Regions from separate parts of the Lysinibacillus sp. VIII_CA genome, predicted to be linked through region 2. Evidence: riboswitches for the same ligand, from Rfam matches in the RefSeq annotation. Region 2 holds a riboswitch; each other region holds the start of a gene.
The links. Region 2 has a riboswitch for cobalamin ahead of ACP3VS_RS13810 (ABC transporter substrate-binding protein). Riboswitches for the same ligand answer to the same signal wherever they lie in the genome.

Region 1 (7,694 bases), on a different contig from region 2:
TGACAATTGAGCAGTTCATAACTAAGAGTAATGCTATTTATGAAGAGCGTGAAGCAATTGTGGAAAGCTTTCATTCGTCTGCAAAAACTGTTTTTTCACAATCATTGCACGATGGAGAAATTTTGAATGCTGAGCAACAAGGAAATAATTTTATGCTTTTATTAGATATGAGTAACGGGTTTACAGTCGAGTCAATGGTCCAATTAGTTTTTCATGATGCCCATATAGAGGGTGATCTTGAAGGCTATTACGTGTATGACGAACTAATAAAGTTTGAAGGTAGATATGCCTTACGAGTTTTATCTAGCTTTGGTAGCCCTTATGCTGAATGTACGATTTTCTTCAAAGATGTGACAGCAAAATACTTGTATCGTCCTGCAGTTTATATTGAACCAGGAGGAGTCGCTACGTGGGATGATTATGTTATTGCACTAAACCTAGATGATAAACATTATATTGTAAAAGATACGCATTTTGTAGAGATTAATATGGCTAATATTTCGCAATCGGATAATGGGATTTTTGCTGGAGGAGTATTACTAGGTGATACTTTTGAGGAGGCAAGAGAGCGGATTTATTGTGCTACTTATGAAGATCCATATGCTCATTTTAGTGAGCCTATACCGGCTGATGAGCTGTTATCTGCTATGTTTGATTTAGACCAAAATATACGTGTGCGTGCCTTCAACACAATCTTTGCATTAGGAAAGGATGCCGCACATATCGCTAATGATGTGCTTCGTAAAGTCGATATAAACACAGATGAAAATATGTATTTTAATATTATTGCCAACCATTTCAATCAACTCGGTTGTTTAGAGGAGGATGTAAAACTGAAATGGCAAAGTGAATAAGAAGAGTGCTGTTCAAAACGTTCAGTGATTGAACAGCCTTTTTTAGTATTATGGATAGTTGACACAACCAATCCCTCCTCCATGCCAAAAAAGAAATTAAAACATGGTAAAATATAGAATGGTATATAGTTAGTAAATGACGTGATGAATTGTATTCAAAAATCTAATGTGAGGAGGAAAATACATATGGCGAGGAAGAGAAAAACGTTACCGAAAAATTTTAGTGAACTAATTGAAGCAGGTGATATTGCGGCATTACAAGCGGTATTTACCAAATGCGAGCTAGATGCATATGGCGGTTATAGTAAAACAACAGCCTTAAGCTTTTTCGATGTACCGGATGAATTGGTTCGCTGGCTGGCGGAACAGGGAGCAAATATAAATGCGAGAGACAATTACAAAAGAACAGCTTTACATAATCAGGCAATAAATTGGCGGGGGAATATTGAATTGCTTCTTGAGTTAGATGCGGATATAGAAGCCTTGGATTATCAAAATGAAACACCTTTATTTGCTGCGGCTGCTTTTTTTAAACCAAATGCGGTGCGCACATTGGTTTCTAAAGGAGCAAATATAAGAGCGGTAAATATGTTGAATGAGACGCCTTTGGACAAAGCTTTAGCAGTATGCAGAAATATAAATATTGTTGATCTAGTGGAAATTTCTGAGATTTTTTTGAGCGCAGGTATAGCTGTAACGCCGGAAATGAAAAATTCTATTAAGCGAATTGGAAAAGACTTTGAATTTCATAGAGAAGGTTTTAATAAAGAATATTTGAAAGAAACGGATGAGGCACTTTCCCGTCTTTATGAGCTATTTGATGTTTCACCTGTAGAGAAGCGAAAAACGCATGATGGTAAGTCTAAAATAACAGTATGTACAAAGGGCTGGCAGGCACAACATAATGAACTTTGGGATTTACTAATTCCTTCGCAAGGACATGCCCAAACTGTACAAGGAGAGGTTATTCGTATTACTGGTAAAGTCTCATACGAAATTTTACATAATGGCGGCATCAACTGGGATAATGATTTTCGTAAAATGCTCAAAAGTTTGAACCATTACATTAGCTTAGGTACACCATTACATCCCGCTGCACTTCAGGAATCTATCACTTTAGCGAAAGAACTTTACAAAGGTGATGGAGATAAGGAGCCTGCGAGACTATGCGAGTTAGCAGTGCAATGGGTACTTAGCAATCCAAATCCAATTATTTTAGAACAGCCCGAATATAAGCGCTAACATATTTAACGAATCCAATAACCATTTTTATAAACAATACTATCCACTTTTTCTAAGCACTTAACGGCAATGAAGGGCTTTGGAAAATTACCCCTTAGTTGCATAAACGGACCTTTTTTATATTGTAGAAATAATAATGTAAAGCTTATAATTTAATTAGGTGATTAAAATGACGATACGACATAAAAAGATAATCAATTTCTATAATAGGCGTATACGGTTCAATAAATATCGTAAAAATACACCCAGCGTAATCTTTATTGCCGGGTTAGGCGATAGCCATGAAACATGGAAAAAGGTCCAAGATCGAATATCGGAAGAAACGTCAACCTTGTCCTATGACAGGGCGGGTATTGGCAGGAGTCAAGACGTAGCTGTTACGCGAACTTGCTGTGATCTTGTTGAGGAGCTCTCCGAATTGGTACAAGCGCTTGATGTGGAGAAGCCTTATATATTAGTAGGCCATTCCTTTGGTGGATTGGTCGCCAGATTGTATACCAGTCTTTATCCGCTGGACATCTGTGGTATGGTTTTGGTTGACGCTGCACCGGAATATAAAGAACTTGCCTATGAAAAGGTTCTACCAGAAAATCTACTTGCAGGAAATAGGGAATATTTCGAGAACCCTATGTTAAATAGTGAGAAAATTGATAAAATACAGAGTTATAAGCAAATCGTTGATTATTCAAACCAAAGTGATATCCCTCTCTCAATTATTACAAGAGGTTTACCCGATACTAATGAAAATGAAGGTGGATGGCCCTCACAAGAAATATTAGGAATTGAACAAAGTCTACAAGCAGAATTCCAATGGCTGTCAACGTCTAGTAAGTTCCGGATTGCTAGTCGTAGTGGACATTATATACATCATGATGAGCCTGATATTGTAATAGAAGAGATTATATTCATGTTAAAGGAGATGGGAAAATGAGCGACATAAGGTTTAAACTTATGGAGGATTTACAAAGAATTGAGGAGAATGCGTATCAGTTAGGCGAAGGTGAGCAGCATCAAGATTTCTTACCTTTGTTACTTCAATATATCGGTGATCCTCAGCCAGAATTGCGGGATAACTTGATTTATCCGATGTTTTATATGTGGATTAAGGAAGAGAATAGGTTCAGTGAAGAGGAGTTGCGTAGTCTCTTAACTGTTCTGACGGATGAGAACCATTTGTTCTATAAAATTGGCAGTGAGGAGGATCAGTCAGTTTTTACAAGGACGTTTTCTGCCTTGCCTATCGCTTTGATTATACAACGCCACAGACAGAATCCATTTTTAACTCAAGAAGAAATTGAGCAATTAATGCGAGACATGCTCCGTTATTACAAGGAGGAGAAGGATCTGCGGGGTTACCTTTCAGTAGGAGGCTGGGCTCACAGCGCGTCTCACGGTGCAGATGTTTTTGTTGAGCTGGTGCAGTGCGAGGAGAGCAGCGTTGCAATGCTACGTGAGGTGCTTGTCGCTATATCTAGCATGCTCCATAATGGAATACATATTTTTAGTGATGAGGATGATGAGCGGTTGGTCAATATCGTGGATACAATGATTGACAAAGAATTACTTCCACATCAAGAAATTGCTGATTGGATTAGCTGCTTAGCGCAATGCTGCAATTTGCCGAGAAGTCGCAGTCAGGTGATTGCTCGCGTGAACAGCAAGAATTTTTTACGCAGTCTCTATTTCAGAAGGGGACAAGATAGCCGAGGAAATGAGCTTAATACTGCCATACTTGGCACTGAGGCAAAATTAAACAGGTTTTCTATCAGTTAAAGGATTAAGTGGTTGTCCTAATCCATGGATTTTGCTGAGAAGCGCTGTTTTTTGTTACATGGATGGCTAATGGAGTAGAATAATTGAATTAGGCTAAATTGCCACATTCAATTTTAGTATCGAGGAATTACGCTTTGTAGAATTAGAATTTTTCGAACATTGTAATGCCGTATTTTCTAAAATACAACAAGTGGTATGTGTAAAAAATCGCTTGAAAAGTGCAAAATATCTCCTGAAGCAACCCGTCCTAGATTAGAACGGGTTAGCTTTACAGGGATTATAAAATATTACTTCATCTGGTGGTTGTGTCTTTCTCCAGCCATAAAACTGCATATCGTCTTTTGATCATATAAATCATTTCTATTCCCACCTTTCCTGTTTTTTGAAATTACAACATTAATATTGACGAATACGAATATAATTTTCTACTTTTCTTCTGTTCTCTTCAAAGATTTTTTTCGCATTTTCATGTTGAAGTGCTTTTTCAATAGAAATCTCACGTTTTGTAATAGTTATCGTAAGAGCAAAAATGTTTAACATCATTTATTATCACCTCCTTAAATTACCATGAGGAATGAAAAAAACCGCAGAGAGACTCCTCTACGGTGAAAAAAGACACAAAAATACCGCAGGGGCACACTTCTCCCTGCGGTATGGGTATACTTAATTACAAAAAACTTAAGCGATCCATTCCGATCTGGTCGAATGTGTGATTTTCATTTTTACTGAAGTTGTAACTACCAATGACATTAATTTAGCGATAACGAACATTTCATTCGACCTCCTTAAGAATTTTTTACTTTGTAAGTATATCATTTTTTAAGTTGTTTGTAAACAACTTTTACTAAGACTTCCTGATTGTGTAAAAGTCTAGAAAAATTCTTTGCTGCTTTACATTGTTAGTTATCTGATTTTTTGGGGTAGCGAATAGAAGAAATAGTAGTCTTAAAGCCAACAAACATCATTAAGGCATTATCACTAAGGGTAAGGGTCAAGTTGTTGACAATTAAAAACAAAGTAAATAGATAAATTTTTATATAAAAACAATTTCTACTATTCTGAAATATATGGTATAGTAGGGGTATAACTGAATATAGTGTAAGAAATGGTGCCAGATGAAAGTTTGGCTTAAAAGGGAAGTCGGTGCAAATCCGACGCTGTCCCGCAACTGTAATTCGGAGCAAATCACAAATGCCACTGGGAAACTGGGAAGGCTGTGAGACGTGTTGATGAGAAGCCAGGAGACCTGCCAATTTCTAGTACACACCAAATACCTACGTGGAAATAGGTGGTGAATAGTGACCAATAGGCACTGTGCAAAAACAGATGATGTATACGGAAGTTCTTTTTTTTCGTATTGTTTTTGTATTAATAATTTTACTATGCAGCCATTTTCCAAAAAGGAGAATGGCTTTTTATCATGCTAATATTGCAAAGTGAATCCCACTGGTTTTCATATAGGGCAACGAAACTAGCATGTGGATAACCAAATTTGTAGAGCAAGCTAGAAGTAATTTTTTTGATGAAAGGGAGATGAAAGATGACTTATACTAGTACACTCATTGGCTACCCATATATCGGAGATGATCGCGAATGGAAGAAGGCATTAGAAGCATTTTGGCGTCAAGAACTAACGGAAGAGGATTTTCAGGCTACACTAAAAAGTATTCGTTTATCAAGAATTGAAAAGCAGCTACAACTCGGCATAGATGTGGTGACAGTAGGAGATTTCACATTGTACGATAGAATGTTGGATACTGCCTTAATGTTCGGCTTAGTACCGAAGCGCTTTAACTGGCAAGGTGGAAGGGTAGATTTACATACCTACTACAGTGTAGCGAGAGGAAATCATTCAGCAGTAGCTAGTGAAATGACCAAATGGTTTAATACCAACTATCACTACATTGTTCCTGAGTATGAAGGACAACCGTTGCAGCTAACAGAAAATAAGGTATTAGCCGACTTTTTAGAGGCAAAGGAAGCGTTCGGTATTATGGCGAAGCCGACACTTATTGGCCCCTATACATTTTATAAGCTCACTAAGGGCTACAATAAATTAACGCAGGTCGAATACTTATTAGCCTTAATACCTCTCTATGCCCAGATTATTCAAGAATTAGTAGATGCAGGTGCCGAATGGATTCAAATAGAGGAGCCTTCTTTAGTGACGACACTTGACTCAGCAGAACTGAAGCTAGTTCAAGAAATCTATGCTCAATTGATGATGACAGTTCCAGCAGCAAAACTAATGCTACAAACATACTTTGAAGCATTATGCTCCTATGAAACATTAATTACACTGCCTGTACAAGGATTTGGCTTAGATTTTGTACATGGCTATAAAGGGAATATGGAGTCACTTCGACAATATGGTTTCCCTCCAGATAAAGTTTTAGCCATTGGGGTGGTCAATGGTCGTGATATATGGCGTTCAAACCTAGCGGAAGCGAATGCCATGATTCAAGCAATTGAAAAACTAAGTGATGCTAAGGAATTGTGGATTCAACCTTCAAGTAACCTGCAACATGTACCAATATCTACTTCATTTGAAAAGAAGTTGGACCCTGTTCTCAAACAAGCACTGGCGTTTGCCGATGAAAAAATCGAAGAGATTACTGAGCTAACTAAATATAGAAAGGGTCAAAACGGAACTCGACGTCATAATTTCTCAGAAAGTATGAAAGCCATTGAAGCACTAAAAAATCATCCGATTCGTCAAAATAAGATGATCCAGCAAGCCGTTCAATCCGTCTCCACAAAGGATTTTGAGCGACATAGTGATTTTAGTCAACGTCAAAAATTACAGCAGCAGGCGTTAGCCTTACCACTATTCCCTACAACAACAATCGGTAGCTTTCCTCAATCTGATGAGGTGAAGAGAAATCGGAATGCTTGGCGAAAGAAACAAATATCGAATACAGACTATGAAGCATTTATTGAACTGGAAACAAAGCGCTGGATTCACTTGCAGGAGGATATGGATATAGATGTACTGGTTCATGGAGAATTTGAACGGACAGACATGGTCGAGTATTTCGGTGAAAAACTGACGGGCTTTGCCTTTACTGAAAAAGCATGGGTGGTTTCGTATGGTTCTCGCTGTGTGAAGCCTCCGATTATTTATGGAGATGTTGAATGGACTTCATCCATTACCGTGAAAGAGTCAGCGTATGCCCAAAGCTTAACGAAGCGCTTTGTCAAAGGGATGCTGACAGGGCCAGTGACCATTTTAAATTGGTCCTTTGTACGTGATGATATTTCTCGGAAAGATGTGGCCTATCAAATTGCTTTAGCACTTTGTAAGGAAGTGAAAGCACTAGAAACGGCAGGTATCTCCATTATTCAAGTGGATGAGCCAGCACTAAGAGAAGGGCTACCTCTTCGTAAAGAAAATTGGGGGGCTTACCTAGACTGGGCAATCAATGCCTTCAAACTTGCTACCTCGAGTGTAAAAGATACAACACAAATTCATACACATATGTGTTACTGCGAATTTAACGATTTCATAGAACCCATTAGTGCGCTAGATGCTGATGTGATTTCTATTGAAACATCACGAAGCCATGGAGAGCTTATTTCTTCACTTCAAGTGCATCCTTATACAAAAGGGATTGGATTAGGTGTATACGATATTCATAGTCCACGTGTGCCGAGTGAGGGAGAAATGTTAGCCATCATGAGAGATAGTTTACAAGTTTTAGACAAACATCAATTTTGGATTAATCCGGACTGTGGCTTAAAAACAAGGAAAGAGCCAGAAACAATAGCGGCTTTAGCTAATATGGTGGCTGCTACCAAACTATTGCGTCAGGAGGTGAAAGAATC
Region 2 (7,694 bases):
GGCCCAGACATTATAGAAATTGCTGGCAAGCTAGCAAAGGAGCATGGTGATGCAATCCTAGCAAAATCAGATGAAGAACGTTTTGCATTCTTCCGTCAGCATGGTTTAGCGTTAGAATTAGACAAATTAAAAACAGACCTAGCAAACTTCCGTGTGAACTTTGATGTCTGGTATTCTGAAACTTCTCTTTATGAAAACGGGAAAATTGAAGTGGCATTAGATAAATTAAAAGCAAATGGTCATGTGTTTGAAGAGGATGGTGCCACTTGGTTCCGCTCAACAACTTTTGGTGATGATAAAGACCGTGTATTAATTAAAAACGATGGTTCATTCACATATTTAACGCCAGATATTGCTTATCATGAAGATAAAATTGTCCGTGGCTTTGATAAATTAATCAATATTTGGGGAGCTGATCATCACGGCTATATTCCACGTATGAAAGCTGCCATTCAAGCACTGGGCTATGATCGCGATACATTGGAAGTAGAAGTAATTCAGATGGTTCAGCTTTATAAAAATGGTGAGAAATTCAAAATGTCTAAACGTACAGGCAATGCGGTAACAATGCGTGAGCTTGTGGAAGAGGTTGGTTTAGATGCTGTTCGTTACTTCTTCGTAAAAACAGCAGGCGATTCTCATATGGACTTTGACCTTGACCTTGCTGTATCGCAATCCAATGAAAATCCAGTGTATTATGCACAATATGCACATGCACGTATTTCATCAATCTTACGCTCAGCCAATGAACAAGGTTTTGCTGCTACAAGTGAAAACCTTACCCTGTTAACAGCTGAGAAAGAAATTGATTTACTGAAAAAGATAGGCGATTTCCCACAAGTGGTTGCTGACGCGGCGAAACACCGTACACCACATCGTATCGCAAACTATATTCAAGAAACGGCTGCTGCTTTCCATAGCTTCTATAATGCAGAAAAAGTATTAGATGCTTCAAACAAAGAGCTAACAGAAGCTCGCTTAGCATTAATTACGGCTGTTCGTACAACAATTGCCAATGCACTTCGTTTAATCGGCGTATCAGCACCAGAAAAAATGTAATAATCAATTTTGGCCCCTAACAGGTAAAATGTTAGGGGCTTTTTTAATGGATAAAAGTGGTTAACACCATTAAAAAATGGCAGATAGATATACAAAAGTTTCGGCTAACCCTGAAATTTCTGCTTCGAACTATATTTTTCTGTTAATTGCGAAAATTTTGTTGAAGTTAACGTTAACGTCAATGGTATACTGATGCCATATAGGAGGGGGGAGACGATTATGAAGACGATTCAGGAGGTGGCTCAGGAGTTCGATGTGTCCACACGCACAATTCGTTATTATGAGGAGCTTGGTCTTCTTTGTCCTCAACGTTCATCTACGAATCAACGAACCTTTTCGAAAAAAGAATTAGCGAAGCTCAAGCTTATTTTAAGAGGGAAGCGTTACGGCTTTTCATTGGAGGAAATCAAGGAGATGGTGTTACTTTTTGACTTTGATCGCTCTGGGATTCAGCAATTGGAGCGAACCGTTGAATACGGAGAGCAAAAAATTCAAGAGATTGATAGTAAAATAGCTGAGCTTACGCAAATGAGAAATGAATTACAACAAATGCATGGCATGTTTAATGAAAAATTAACGACTTTAAGGGGAGAGATGCACGATGAATAGTTCCGATTTATTAGCACGTAATGCCCGTAAGTATCCTAAAAGGGAAGCTGTTATTTGTCATGGTAGAAGAGTGACCTATCATGATTTAGATGAGCAAGTGACCCGTTTTAGTCATGCTTTATTAGAACAGGGTGTAAGGCAGGGAGATAAAGTTCTGATTTTTATGCCTAACGTTGTAGAGTTTGTCGTGAGCTATTTTGCTATTCAGCGAATGGGTGCTATTGTCGTTCCGGTCAATGCTAAGTTTACATTACAAGAAGTAGAGTATGTGGCACAGCATGCTGAGGCAAAAGCAATTATTGCTCATGAAGCCATTTTTGCGGCAGTCCAGCATATTGCCGTAATCCCGTTGAAAATTAAAACAGGGCAGCAAGTAGCGGGCTGGCTTCAGTATGAAACAATGATTCAAAGTGCCTGTGCTCATACGATTGAATGTCAGTTAAACGAGGATGATGCTTCGACTATTTTGTACACATCAGGTACAACTGGGAAACCGAAGGGCGTATTGTTTAGCTATCGAAATATTTTAACGGTTGCGCAAATGATTGCAGTTGAAATGGAGGTCAAGCCTGAAAGCCGTATATTGCTGATGATGCCATTAACCCATTCCGCACCATTACATTTATTCTTAATGGCAGGTGTACTTGTAGGTTCTACAAATGTATTAACACCAACTTTCACGCCAGACTTATTGATGGATTCCATTGAACAGGAAAAAACGACCCATTTTTTTGGAGCACCTGTTGCTTATTTATTAACAGCACAGATGCCAAGATTGCAATCAGCTGATTTGTCCTCTATGAAATGGTGGGTATATGGAGGAGCACCGTTATCCGAAAACGAAGTTCGTTTTATTCAACAGTCATTCCGCACAACTAATTTAACATGTGTTTATGGATTAACAGAGGCGGGGCCAAGTGGATCATTGCTTTTTGGTAAGGAGCATGAAGAAAAGGCTGGGAGTATTGGTCAACGTGCACCTTTAGGTACAGAGATACGTATTGTTAACGACCATGGCGAAGATGTACCAGCAGGAGAAGTAGGGGAAATCGTTTTATTTGGTGAGGGTAATATGCTCGGTTACTACAGAGATGAAGTGGCAACCAATGCGGCATTTATAGGCGGCTGGTTAAAAACAGGGGATCTCGCTCGTATGGATGAAGACGGTTTTATTTGGATTGTTGATCGAAAGAAAGATGTGATTATTTCTGGTGGAGTCAATATTTACCCGAAAGAAATAGAAGATTGCCTTTTAAGCTTTGAGGGGATATTTGAAGCGGCAGTAATTGGTGTTCCACATCCACAATGGGGTGAGACAGTGAAGGCTGTTTATTCGGCTAAACAGGATATTGATGAAGATGCTCTAAAAGATTTTTTAGAGGGGCGGCTTGCTAAGTATAAATTACCACGTATTTTTGAAAAAGTGGAAGCGCTACCACGGAATGCCTCAGGCAAAATTTTAAAGCAATCTTTGAAAGGACAAGAGGTGAGATAGCATGAAAGTTTTACAACAGGAAATAGCACGTACAAGCAATTTCTTTACAGGTGATGAAACGCTTCAGAAAGTGTTGGAAATGATGTTGGATAAAGAATTTTCATCTTATGCGCATCGAGAATTGACGGACTTTGGTGAGCTATGTGCTGATGCTATAGACGTGAGGGCGAAACATACCGATCGACAAGGGGAGCCTCGCCTTCAAAGGTATAATGCCTATGGTGAAGAGGTCTCAGAGGTGTGGGTCAATGACGGCTACAAAAAAACAATTGAAGAGACATATAATACGGGTATTGTTGGTTATGTGCATAAGGATATTCCCCAACTAGGTCACAAGGGGAATTATGTCTATAGCTTTGCGCAAGGTTATTTACTGTCACATGCAGAGCCCGGTTTTTATTGCCCTGTGACATTAACGATGGCCACTGCCTATTTATTAGACCATTATGCAGAGGAAGAAGTTAAGCAGCGTTTCTTACCACATGTTTGTGCAACAGGCGATTTAGAGCTATATGAGGGGGCGACATTTTTAACAGAACGTCAAGGAGGCTCAGATGTTGGTGCAAATGTAGTAGAAGCAAAACTTGTAGGGAATGAGTACCGCCTCTATGGTGAAAAGTATTTCGCGTCTAATGCTGGAATGTGTGGGGTTGCAATGGTGTTGGCACGAATAGATGGTGCACAAGCAGGCTCTAAAGGATTAACTCTATTTGCAGTTCCATGGCGAAATGAAGATGGATCGGTTAACCATCTTCGTATTCGACGACTAAAAGATAAATTAGGTGTGAAAGCCGTTCCATCTGGTGAGGTAGAGTTTGATGGAGCACTCGCCTATGTAGTTGGTGATCCAAATAAAGGGATTTATTATATGTTGGAGGCGCTTAATTTATCAAGAATTTGTAATGCAGTGGCATCCATTGGTATTATGCGCCGTGGCTTCTTGGAGGCGAAGCATTATGTGTCAAATCGATATGCCTTTGGTAAACCTTTAACACAGTACCCTATGATTCAGGATACATTGGGTAAATATGCTGCTAAGCTGCATGTTGAAGTAGCCACGATTTTTGATCTTATTCAATTATACGACAAAGTGACAAGTGGTCAGGGGACAGAACAAGACATCATAATGAATCGTTTATATATTGCCATTATGAAAAAGGAAACGGCAGAGCAGGCAGTTCATTATGCAAGTGAAGCAATTGAGCTACATGGCGGGAATGGCTATATTGAAGACTTTGTAACACCACGCTTACTAAGGGATGCGCAAGTGTTGACTGTATGGGAGGGTACGGCTAATATACTAGCGTTGGAGCTTATTCGCTTAGTGGATAAATACAGAGCACATGAATTGTTTGTTCAAGAGATGAGCGAGCGATTAGAAGTATTAACAGACCATTCATTAGTGAAAATCGTTCAAGAGCAATTAACTAAACTATCGGCAACATTACAAATTTTTAGTGCTCTCGATGAAGCTACAAAAACGTTTGAAGCAAAGGATGTTGCCCAAAAAATGGCTCATTTATATGAAAGTGTCATCGCAGTTGAATGGGCACAAAAATTTGGTGGGAAATATGAAAAACTTGCGGATGTTTATTTAGAGCAAACTTGGTCATTACGACCGATTGGTGCTTCGATGAAAACCGTACAGTATTTTGATGAAATTGTCTAACAGCCTTTGGAGTCGCCTTGATATAGAGGCGACTTCTTTTAATTTCATGTATAATATAATTCAACTGAATATTATAAAGGTTCTTTACTTATGTAAAGTGAAAAGGGAAATCGGTGTAATTCCGATGCGGTCCCGCCACTGTAAGTGTGAGTTTTTTCAAATAATGCCACTGAAAATTTCGGGAAGGCTTGAAAAAACGTAATGAGCACAAGCCAGGAGACCTGCCTTTATAGCATAGACATGACAGCCTACGAGGATAGGATGGTGGATTTTGTATCAGTTTTTTGGTGCGATTTTGACCCCTCATCATTCGAAGATGAGGGGTCTTATTTTGATGGAAGAACACTTCTAACACATGAACGCACAAATCTACGAAGGAGGATTCACATGAAGAAATTTTGGAAAATAGGAGTATCGGCATTTTTAACGATAGGGTTGCTAGCAGCTTGTGGACAAGAGGCGAAAAATGATAAGTCCGCAGCTACAGAGGAGCAAACACAACAAGAAACATCTAAGGTGGAAGAAGCAACATTTCCAATAACTATAACGGATGCTATTGGAAAGGAGATGACTCTAGAGGCCCCTCCTGAGAAAATAGTGTCACTTATTCCAAGTAATACAGAGATATTATTTGGCCTAGGTTTAAAGGATGAAATAGTCGGGGTTACAGACAATGACGATTATCCACCAGAGGTAGCTGAAAAGGATAAGGTTGGTGGCATGGAGTACAATATTGAACAAATTATTGCCTTAAAGCCAGACATCGTTTTTGCACATGAATCTAGCATGTCTCTTTCAGAATCAGCCATTGCACAACTTGAATCGGCGGGCGTGAAAGTATTTGTTGTAAAAAATGCCCAGAATTTTAATGAAACCTATACAACGATTGAACAGCTTGGTCGTGCCACAGGGAAATTACCAGAGGCTGAAAACATCATTGCTGACATGAAGGCGAAAGTAGAAGCAGTACAGGAGAAAGTGAAAGACGTTGAACCTAAGAATGTTTTTGTAGAGGCCTCTGATGAACCTAATATTTATACAGCTGGTCAAGGCACATTTATGAACGCAATGCTGGAGATGATTCATGCAAAAAATGTAGCAGCAGATGGTGATAATTGGTATGAAATTAGTGCAGAACAAATTATCACAAAAAATCCAGATGTCATCGTGGTGACATATAGCTATGTACCTGATATTTTAACAAAAATACCAAAGCGTGCTGGTTTCGATACAATAAATGCAGTGAAAAATAATGCCATTGTGCAAGTAGATGAAAGCACAACAAGCCGTCAAGGACCGCGTTTAGCGGATGGTCTTGAGGAGTTAGCAAAAGCCATCTACCCTGAGGTATTTAAGTGAAAAAAGTAGTAACAGCCTATGTATTAACATGTACGCTTTTTATCATTAGCATTTGGTGTGGCGTAGCTATAGGCTCTGTTCATATTCCGATAGAAGTGCTGTGGAATCAGTCAGTTGATGAAACGGCTGCCAATATCTTTTGGAAAATTCGCTTGCCTCGTGTGCTTTTAGCAGGGCTAGTAGGGGCTGCCCTCGCTATTGCGGGAGCAGCTTTCCAGGGCTTGCTAAAAAATCCGCTAGCAGATCCATATACATTAGGTATTTCATCCGGTGCTTCTGTCGGTGCAGTCATGACAATTTTTTTTAATATTTCGATACCTGTTGTAGGCTTGTATGCCTTACCTACCTTTAGCATGATAGGCGCAATCATTACAATGGTTGTAGTTATGAGCTTTGCTAGAATAGTAGACCGTTCGCTAAAGATGGAAACCCTTATTTTAACGGGCGTTATCTTTAGTTCATTTTTAGGGTCGTTAATCTCGTTAATGATTGCCTTATCGGGAGAGGAGCTACGCCAAGTAATCGGCTGGCTACTGGGTTCTGTATCTATGCGTGGTTGGCCGTATGTTCAAATGATTATCCCATTCGTTATTGTGGGTTCCCTTATGCTGTGGACGCAGAGACGTGAGCTTAATGTTTTATTATATGGGGAAGAAAGAGCGAAGCATTTAGGTGTCAATGTAAAACGTAGTAAGTATTTGATTTTAGTAGGTGGTTCTATGCTGACTGGAGCAGCGGTAGCTGTTTCAGGCACAATTGGCTTTGTAGGGTTGGTTGTACCACATATGACAAGAATGATTTGGGGTTCTGATCACCGTCATTTACTGCCATTATCATTTTTTAATGGTGCAACATTACTTATAATTTGTGATTTAGTCGCAAGAACAATCATCCTGCCAAGGGAACTGCCCATTGGTGTCATTACTGCATTTATTGGAGCGCCTGTTTTTTCCTATATTTTTTATAAACAACGGAGAAGCAAGGGGGTGCGGGCGTGATTTTTGTTGAACATCTATCAGGTGGTTATGAAGACGTACCAATCGTCAAGGATATAAGCTTTACGGTTGAGAAAGGAAAAATTCTTGGCATATTAGGGCCAAATGGTAGTGGGAAATCCACATTATTAAAGGTAATGAGTGGTATTCTACCAGCTGTTGAGGGCACAATTTCTATTGATGGACAAAACATTCTGTCCTACAATGCCCGTGCTTTAGCAAAAAAAATGGCTGTTTTACCACAGCTTCATGCGAATGCTTTCTCAAACAGTGTAAGAGAGACTATTTCGCTTGGACGTTATCCACATCAAACGGGCTTTTTTTCAAGTTGGTCTGAGCAAGATGAACAAGCGGTTCAACATGCAATGCTGCAAACAGGTATAAAACGTTATGAGCATACACCTATGGAATTTTTATCGGGAGGCGAACAGCAAAGAGTTTTTGTTGCACAGGCCCTTGCTCAATCTGCGGAAATTTTACTGCTAGATGAGCCGACAAATCATTTAGA
Region 3 (7,694 bases), on a different contig from region 2:
AATTGAGTTCGTTGGAAGTGAACCAACAGAACCGACTAATCCTTCTGTCACAGAAGGGACAATTGCCGAAGCTCGTGCAGCTGTTGGAACAGACCGTATAGTTCAGATCCAAGGGACCGTTACAGCAACACCTGGTAGCTGGGGTGGCAAGGCCTTCTATGTACAGGATGAGTCTGCAGGGGTATATGTTTTCTCTAATTCAACTGAAGCAGGGAGCTTAGCTGTTGGAGATATTGTCAAAATCACAGGGAAAACGAGTTTATTTAGTGGAGAAGTTCAATTTAATTCGCCAACAATTGAACGCATTTCTTCAGGGACAGCACCAGCACCACAAATAGTTAATCTACCCATTGATGACAGTATACAAGGTAAGTTAATTACACTGGAAAATGTGAAGATTAAAGATTTAGCGTCATCTGGTACGTATGGAACATTTGAGTTTAAAGCAGTTGATGCAGAAAATAACGAGCTTTTAATTCGCCATGATAACCGTACGGGCTATCAGTTCTCTCAATTTGAAGCAGGTGGGTTCAATAACAATGATGTGATTACAGTGACAGGGATTGCTTCCATTTTTAACGGGGCATATCAGTTAAAAACGTTAAACGCGGAAAGCTTTCAATTAGTATTAAATTATGAGCCTACAGAAGTAACGAATGTGAAAGCTTTTCCAGCAACGGGTGAAGTTTTTGCAGGTACAAAGGTAACATTGTCTACAGATACACCAAATGCAACAATCTATTACACGTTAGATGGTTCCGAACCGTCAACAGCTAGTGAGGTTTATAATACAGCAGCGGGCATTGTTGTAAATGAAGCAATGACGATTAAAGCATTTGCTACAGCAACGGGTTTAAACGATAGTGGAATGACGACCTTTAATTTTACAATTAAAGATGCACCAACCCATATTTCGATTACGGAAGCACGTAATAAAGAAATAGGACAAGTGGTAACCGTATCAGGTATTGTAACAGCAAAATTAGAAACAGCGACTGCTCACATTCAAGATGAAGACGGCGCGGCGATAGCTATTTATCCTGTAGATAGTCTTACTGCAAAAGTCGGTGATCGGGTGTTGGTGCAAGGTAAAGTAGATGAATATAGTGGACTAAAGCAATTAACGAATATTTCGCTTGTTGGCATGCCTGTTCCTTCTACAATACCAGAGGCACATATTATTAAAAGTATTGAGGTTGGAGAAGACAATGAATCGAAATTAGTAACCATTAAAAATGTTGCTATTACTGGTTCAGGTCAAAACTTTACCGGAACTGATGATGCAGGCACATTTGCTATTTATGATAAAACAAGAGACTCTGGTTTAGTAAGTGGAAAAACGTATGGGGAAATTACAGGCATTGTTGGTCAATATACAAATCATCAACTCCTCCCGCTTCGCATTATTGAAGATGTAACAAAGGTTCAGGATATCAAAGCTTCTCACGTTGGTGGAATAACAGCTGGTACGAAGGTTACGCTTTCTACCATGACAGAAGGTGCAACGATCTATTACACATTGGACGGCTCTGCACCAACAACAGCTAGTACAAAGTATACAGGGGAAATTATTGTTAATCAGCCATTGACGATTAAAGCGATTGCAGTGAAAGAAGGTTTAACGAATAGTGCGATTGCTACATTTGTTTATGAGATGATTGATACTAACAATGCCACAATTAGCGATATTCAAGGGGCAAGCCACCTATCGCCATATGTCAATTTAGCAGTAAATGATGTAGAAGGAATTGTAACATTCGTTATTAATTCAAGTAGCTTCATTATGCAAGAAGGCGAGACAGCATTCGATGGCGTAAAATCGACAGCGATCAAGGTAAGTAAGTCGGCACATAATGTAGTAGTAGGGGACGTTATTAAAGTATCAGGAAATGTAACTGAAGCGGGTGGCAACTCTCGATTAAGAGATACGCAAATTTCAGCAACCAATATTACAAAAACAGGTAAAGCAGTAATTCCAGAGCCTCTTGTGATAGGAGAGGATCTATTCCCGCCAAATAAAATTATTGATAATGATGGCTTGGCAATTTTTGATCCACAAGAAGATGGCATCGATTTTTGGGAATCCATTGAGTATATGCGAGTATCGTTCCCAGAGGCGAGAGTGATTGGACCGATGTACAATAATGATTCACCAATTGTTGTACCAAGCACAACAAATAATACATTTAATGTGAATGGCGGTTTAAATATTGCAGCCGATGATTATAATCCGGAAAAAATTATGCTTGAAGGAGTAGCTGGAAAAAATTATGATTCAGGGGATCGCTTTAATGAACCGCTTATCGGATTTGTAGAAAACTTTACAGATGGCTATCGACTGAACACGAATAATGTTTTTCCTAATGTAACAAAGGCACATCTTCAACAAGAAGTGACGCATCTTCAACCAGTAGCGGACAAATTAAATGTCGCTTCTTATAATATCGAAAACTTTTCGAATAATCCTGCCAATACATCTAACGAAAAAGTAGACAGAATTGCAGCGACATTTGTAAATAATATGAAGTCACCAGATATTATTACATTAGTCGAAGTTCAAGATAACGATGGTCAAATTGATTCAGGAAATGCAGATGCATCTGAAAGCTACATGCGATTAATTCATGCGATAAAAGCTGCGGGTGGTCCTGCTTATGATTGGATTGATGTCATGCCAATTAACAATACAGTAGGCGGTGCACCAGGCGGTAATATTCGTGTTGGCTATCTATATAATCCGACACGTGTTTCATTAGTGTCAGGTATAAAAGGGTTAGGCAACCAAGCGAATACATGGACAGCAGATGGAAGCCTTGCTTTAAATCCTGGCTTTGTTGATCCATCAAAATTTGTAGATACACGAAAACCAATTGCAGCGGAATTTGAATTCCAAGATGAACGTGTAGTTATTATCGGAGCTCACTTAAATTCTAAAGGTGGGGATGGTTCACTTTGGGGACCAACACAGCCACCAGTTTTAGAATCAGTTAAGAAACGTATTCAACTTGCTCAGGCCATCAATGATTTTATCGATGAAGGACTTGCCATAAATCCGAATTTAAATTTCATAGTGGCAGGGGACATGAATGACTTTGAGTTCACACCAGCACTTGAAACATTGAAAGGAGATGTTTTAACGAATATGATAGATAAAGCCCCAGAGCAAGATCGTTTTACGTACTTCTTCCAAGGGAACAATCAAGTGTTGGATCATATTTTAGTTTCGAATCATCTTGCGGATGTTACGGAAATTGACCTAATTCATATGAATGCGAACTTTACAGAGGCACAAGGCAGAGCATCGGATCATGACCCTGTATTAGTTCAAATTGATTTGCAAGCAGGAAAAGAAGAAATACCAACACCAATAGTACCTGAAAATGTATATAGCTTTAATCACTACAAGACTGGTAAATTAATAGTGAATCGTCCAAGCATTTCATTAACGTTAGGGGAAAATACCATTATTAAAAATGGCATTGCAGTATTTAGCCAATATGCCGAATTCCATGGCGAAGGATTTGCAAACAAAACTGTAGTGATCAGTCCTAAAAAAGGCAATGCGATTATTGACTTTAAAGGTACGAAAATTGGTTCCATTATTATTGAAGGAAAAAATGTAAAAGAAATCCGTAATTTACCTGCTGGATCGACCATAACGTATACAAAAGGGGCATCGGCAGAGGAAATTGAATTTAAGTAATGATACTTGCAGGAACAATGTAAAGCATATGCTAATCATACTTTATTTTGATAATTAAACAGTACGGACAGTATTCATGAAGTACAGTAAAAAAATTAGCCATTCCAAACTTTTGGAGTGGCTTTTACTTTTACCTCATTCATAACTAGCCTATAGTAGATTCATTTCTGTGGACAAGAATTCTTTCAACGGCAGATATTTGATGGTCCTATGTATTTTAAATATGAAAACGAAAAAATTGACGAAAAAAAACTAAATAGATATTATAGATATGTTAAGTCTTTAATAGGGCGGTAAGACCCGACAAACTAAACGTTATTTTATGCTACGTAATCCTTAATGAGGTAGTTAAACATTAAGGGTTTAATGACTCATAATTGAAAAGGTATATAACTTTTGCGGTGTCTTTTGCCTTAATTACAGATATTAAAGGTCTATAATATATTTTGATGTGGAGGAAAAAAGGATGAATAAATACGATTGTGTAATTATAGGTGGTGGCCCTGCTGGTTTAAGTGCTGCCTTAACATTGGGAAGGGCGCGCAGAAAGATTGCTATATTTGATAATGGAACTAATCGAAATCGTGTAACTCAAGAGTCGCATGGTTTTTTAACAAGAGATGGGATAAAGCCACAAGAATTTAAGAATATAGCTAGTAAAGAAATAAAATCTTACCCATCTATATCTATGTTAGATCAAACAATTATCGAGATAACTAAAGATGATAAAAGCGGTTTATTTCTTGTCAAAACTTCGGAAAATAAATCATATATGTCTGCAAAAGTATTGTTAGCTACTGGAATACAAGAGGAGTTTCCCCTCCCGCAAATCAGACAATATTATGGTAAAAGCTTGTTTAGCTGTCCTTATTGCGATGGTTGGGAGCTGAGAGACAAGCCATTGGCTATCATAGCAGAAAAAGAGGAGCATATTAAACATATGACCAAATTGGTTTTTAATTGGTCACAGGATTTAATCGTTTTTACGAATGGTCATCAACTTTCCGATAACGTTCAAAGTGAATTTGAACGTAAAAAAATTAAACTGTATACAGAATGTGTAAAAAACTTGCATGGGGAAGATAGTAACTTAATTAGTATTGAATTAGAAACAGGTGAACATATTTTAAGAAGTGGTGGATTTGTCGTACCTAATTTTTATCGTCCAAATAAATTTGCTAAACAGCTAAATTGCCAAGTTGATGAAAATGGGACAATTATTACTGATGGTACTGGACGAACAACAGCGGCTGGAATATATGTTGCAGGTGAAACGGAAAAGGGGGGTGCCTCTTCTTTAATGATCGCTGCTGCGGAAGGTTTTAAGACAGCCTCTAGTATAAATTTGGATATAACAATAGATAGGTTTTAAGTAAAAGGTTAGCTGATGAGTATAGAAAATTCATCAGCTATTTTTGTAAATAAAGGATAAAGTTAATATACCTAGTTGAGCGGACAGAGAAAGAACTTGGATATGTTATACTATGAATACAGAATAACTGGCTAAAGGTACCTGATTATTATGAATAGTTGCAAAGGGACAAGTACAACGAAAAATCTGCAAAGATAGGATATATTGAGTATGATGAATGATTTACATCTTTCTCAAAGTGGGTTGACGATTATGTAGTTTTAGTCATAATTGCATCTTTACTATTATGGAAAGATGCCTTTTTTATGAATAAAATTTCAATTGGGCCTCCGTTATTAGGTAAATAAATGATCAGCATGTATCTTCCTATTTTTTTTATAGTTATATTTTTATATGATTATGTTTTAGCTCTTTCGTTTAAGGTTATGTGAGAAAATATGAATAGTCTCAAATTGATGAACTTTTATTTCGCGATTTACTTTTTATATAAAGGATGGTACACTTAAAACTATTGAAAAACAATATATTGTGTTCGTTTTGTATAGGTACTACTATATGTAGTTTAATAGGGAAGTTCGGTACTATTCCGACGCTGTCCCCGCAACTGTAAAGCTGACGATGATTGTAACCACTGTGCATTCGCATGGGAAGGAAATCAGAGATTGAAGCAAAGCCAGGAGACCTGCCTTTATAAAACAAATTTATCATTTCTTCGGGGATTAAGAGATGGGAACGTCAGTATTTTTAGTATGTTAACGTTTCCATGTAAGCTATCTCTTTAGAAGAGGTAGCTTTTTTATTTTATGAAAAGAGGGATTACTATGAAACTTTATACGAAAACAATCTGTCCAAAATGCCTTTGGGTAAAATCCGAATTACAACGAGCAGGACTTGAAGCAGAAATTGTTAATATTGATCACGATGAACAAGCTAAACAAACAATTATTGATGCAGGTTTTTTAAGTGTGCCTGTTTTAGAGGTGGATGAAACATTTATAGGGGATGTTCAGGAAATTGTTTCTCGTATTGAGATGATTACACTATGATCGTTTACGCTAGTCGTACAGGAAATGTCCGCAATGTAGTATCTAAACTAAGGGCAGAATCTATTGAACTCTCAGAGGAATTAAGCTTGAATAAGCCTTATCTTTTAATTACATACACAGATGGTTTAGGCGACATTCCAGCAAAAGTGCAACGTTTCTTAGATAAAAACAGAGATTTTTGTAAAGGAGTAGTTGCTAGTGGCAACAGTAACTTTGGACATCATGTATTTGGCGCAGCAGGAGAGAAAATTGCTACTACCTATCATGTACCATTAGTGAGGAAATTAGATTTGCGCGGCAATCAAACAGATTATGAAGCTATACAAACGTTTTATGAAACGAGGGTAATGGGATGAAAACTTATTTAAAGCTTAATAATGACGTACTGAATCGTTATAGTACAACGGGGCTACTAGAGTTAGAAAAGGATCGTGAGGCTACGCGCCGCTACTTTTTAGAATATGTCAACGTACGTTTACGTTACTTTATAGATATAGAGGAAAAAATCCGCTATTTAGTTGATGAAGGCTACTACGAAAAAGCTTTTATCGACATGTACGAGATGGATTTTATTAAAAAGTTGTACAAAAAAGCGTATGATTATAATTTCCGTTTCCCATCATTTATGAGTGCTAGCAAATTTTATGACAGCTACGCTATGAAAAGTCGTGATGGAGAAGAAATCTTAGAAAAATATGAGGACCGGATTGTCATTATTGCCTTGTACTTGGCACAGGGGAACACGGTACTAGCAGAACGTTCTGTAGAAGCGATGATGGAAGCCTATCAACCTGCAACGCCTACTGCATTAAATAGTGGGAAGAAAGCTCGTGGCGAATTAGTAAGTTGCTTTAAATTATCCATGGATGACTCCATGAATAGCATCGCTGAAAATATTGGTTATTGTTTAGAGCTATCACGTCTAGGTGGAGGGGTCGGGGTCAACTTAACGGATTTACGTCCTTTAGGTGATCCAATTAAAGAAATACTAAATCGTGCAAGTGGTGTGATTCCAGTGGCGAAACTATTAGAAAATTCTTTTAGTTATTCTAATCAGCTTGGTCAGCGTAATGGCTCAGGAGTTGTTTACCTTAATATTTTCCATGCAGATATAGAGAATTTTATTTCATCAAAAAAACCAAATGCTGATGATAAAATTCGCCTCGCAACACTATCAACAGGTATTATTATACCAAGTATTTTCTTCGAACTGATGAAGCGTGATAAAGATATAGTGTTATTTAGTCCATATGATATTTTTAAAGTATATGGTAAACGAATGTCGGAAATTTCAATTTCTGATATGTACTATGAACTACTAGATAATCCTAAAATCCGTAAAATTAAACGTTTGAATGCGCGTAGACTCTATACAGAGGTAAAAAAAGCTCAATTCGAATCCGGTTATCCCTTTGAAATTTTTGATGATAATGTTAATGACGTACATCCACTAAAAAATATCGGTCGCGTAAAAATGTCAAACTTATGTACTGAAATCTTGCAAGTTCAAGAAACTAGTGTTATCACAGATCAAGATCAACCTAACGAATATGGGTTAGATGTGTCGTGTAAT

Region 1: another riboswitch for cobalamin. It lies ahead of metE (5-methyltetrahydropteroyltriglutamate--homocysteine S-methyltransferase); the one in region 2 lies ahead of ACP3VS_RS13810 (ABC transporter substrate-binding protein).
Region 3: another riboswitch for cobalamin. It lies ahead of ACP3VS_RS16160 (glutaredoxin family protein); the one in region 2 lies ahead of ACP3VS_RS13810 (ABC transporter substrate-binding protein).

Annotation. Positions count from the first base shown of each region.
Region 1 covers NZ_JBNFXM010000006.1:99,182-106,875, forward strand. The annotation lists gene ACP3VS_RS10720 (DUF4085 family protein) at 1-854, shown strand, start outside; gene ACP3VS_RS10725 (ankyrin repeat domain-containing protein) at 1,041-2,096, shown strand; gene ACP3VS_RS10730 (alpha/beta fold hydrolase) at 2,266-3,027, shown strand; gene ACP3VS_RS10735 (DUF2785 domain-containing protein) at 3,024-3,869, shown strand; gene ACP3VS_RS10740 (YrzI family small protein) at 4,266-4,412, opposite strand; cobalamin riboswitch at 4,959-5,137, shown strand; gene metE (5-methyltetrahydropteroyltriglutamate--homocysteine S-methyltransferase) at 5,410-7,694, shown strand, end outside.
Region 2 covers NZ_JBNFXM010000009.1:71,341-79,034, forward strand. The annotation lists gene argS (arginine--tRNA ligase) at 1-1,059, shown strand, start outside; gene ACP3VS_RS13795 (MerR family transcriptional regulator) at 1,279-1,668, shown strand; gene ACP3VS_RS13800 (class I adenylate-forming enzyme family protein) at 1,661-3,163, shown strand; gene ACP3VS_RS13805 (acyl-CoA dehydrogenase family protein) at 3,165-4,832, shown strand; cobalamin riboswitch at 4,893-5,075, shown strand; gene ACP3VS_RS13810 (ABC transporter substrate-binding protein) at 5,220-6,191, shown strand; gene ACP3VS_RS13815 (FecCD family ABC transporter permease) at 6,188-7,189, shown strand; gene ACP3VS_RS13820 (adenosylcobinamide amidohydrolase) at 7,186-7,694, shown strand, end outside.
Region 3 covers NZ_JBNFXM010000012.1:86,180-93,873, reverse strand. The annotation lists gene ACP3VS_RS16170 (chitobiase/beta-hexosaminidase C-terminal domain-containing protein) at 1-3,703, shown strand, start outside; gene ACP3VS_RS16165 (NAD(P)/FAD-dependent oxidoreductase) at 4,170-5,075, shown strand; cobalamin riboswitch at 5,602-5,779, shown strand; gene ACP3VS_RS16160 (glutaredoxin family protein) at 5,897-6,121, shown strand; gene nrdI (class Ib ribonucleoside-diphosphate reductase assembly flavoprotein NrdI) at 6,118-6,477, shown strand; gene nrdE (class 1b ribonucleoside-diphosphate reductase subunit alpha) at 6,474-7,694, shown strand, end outside.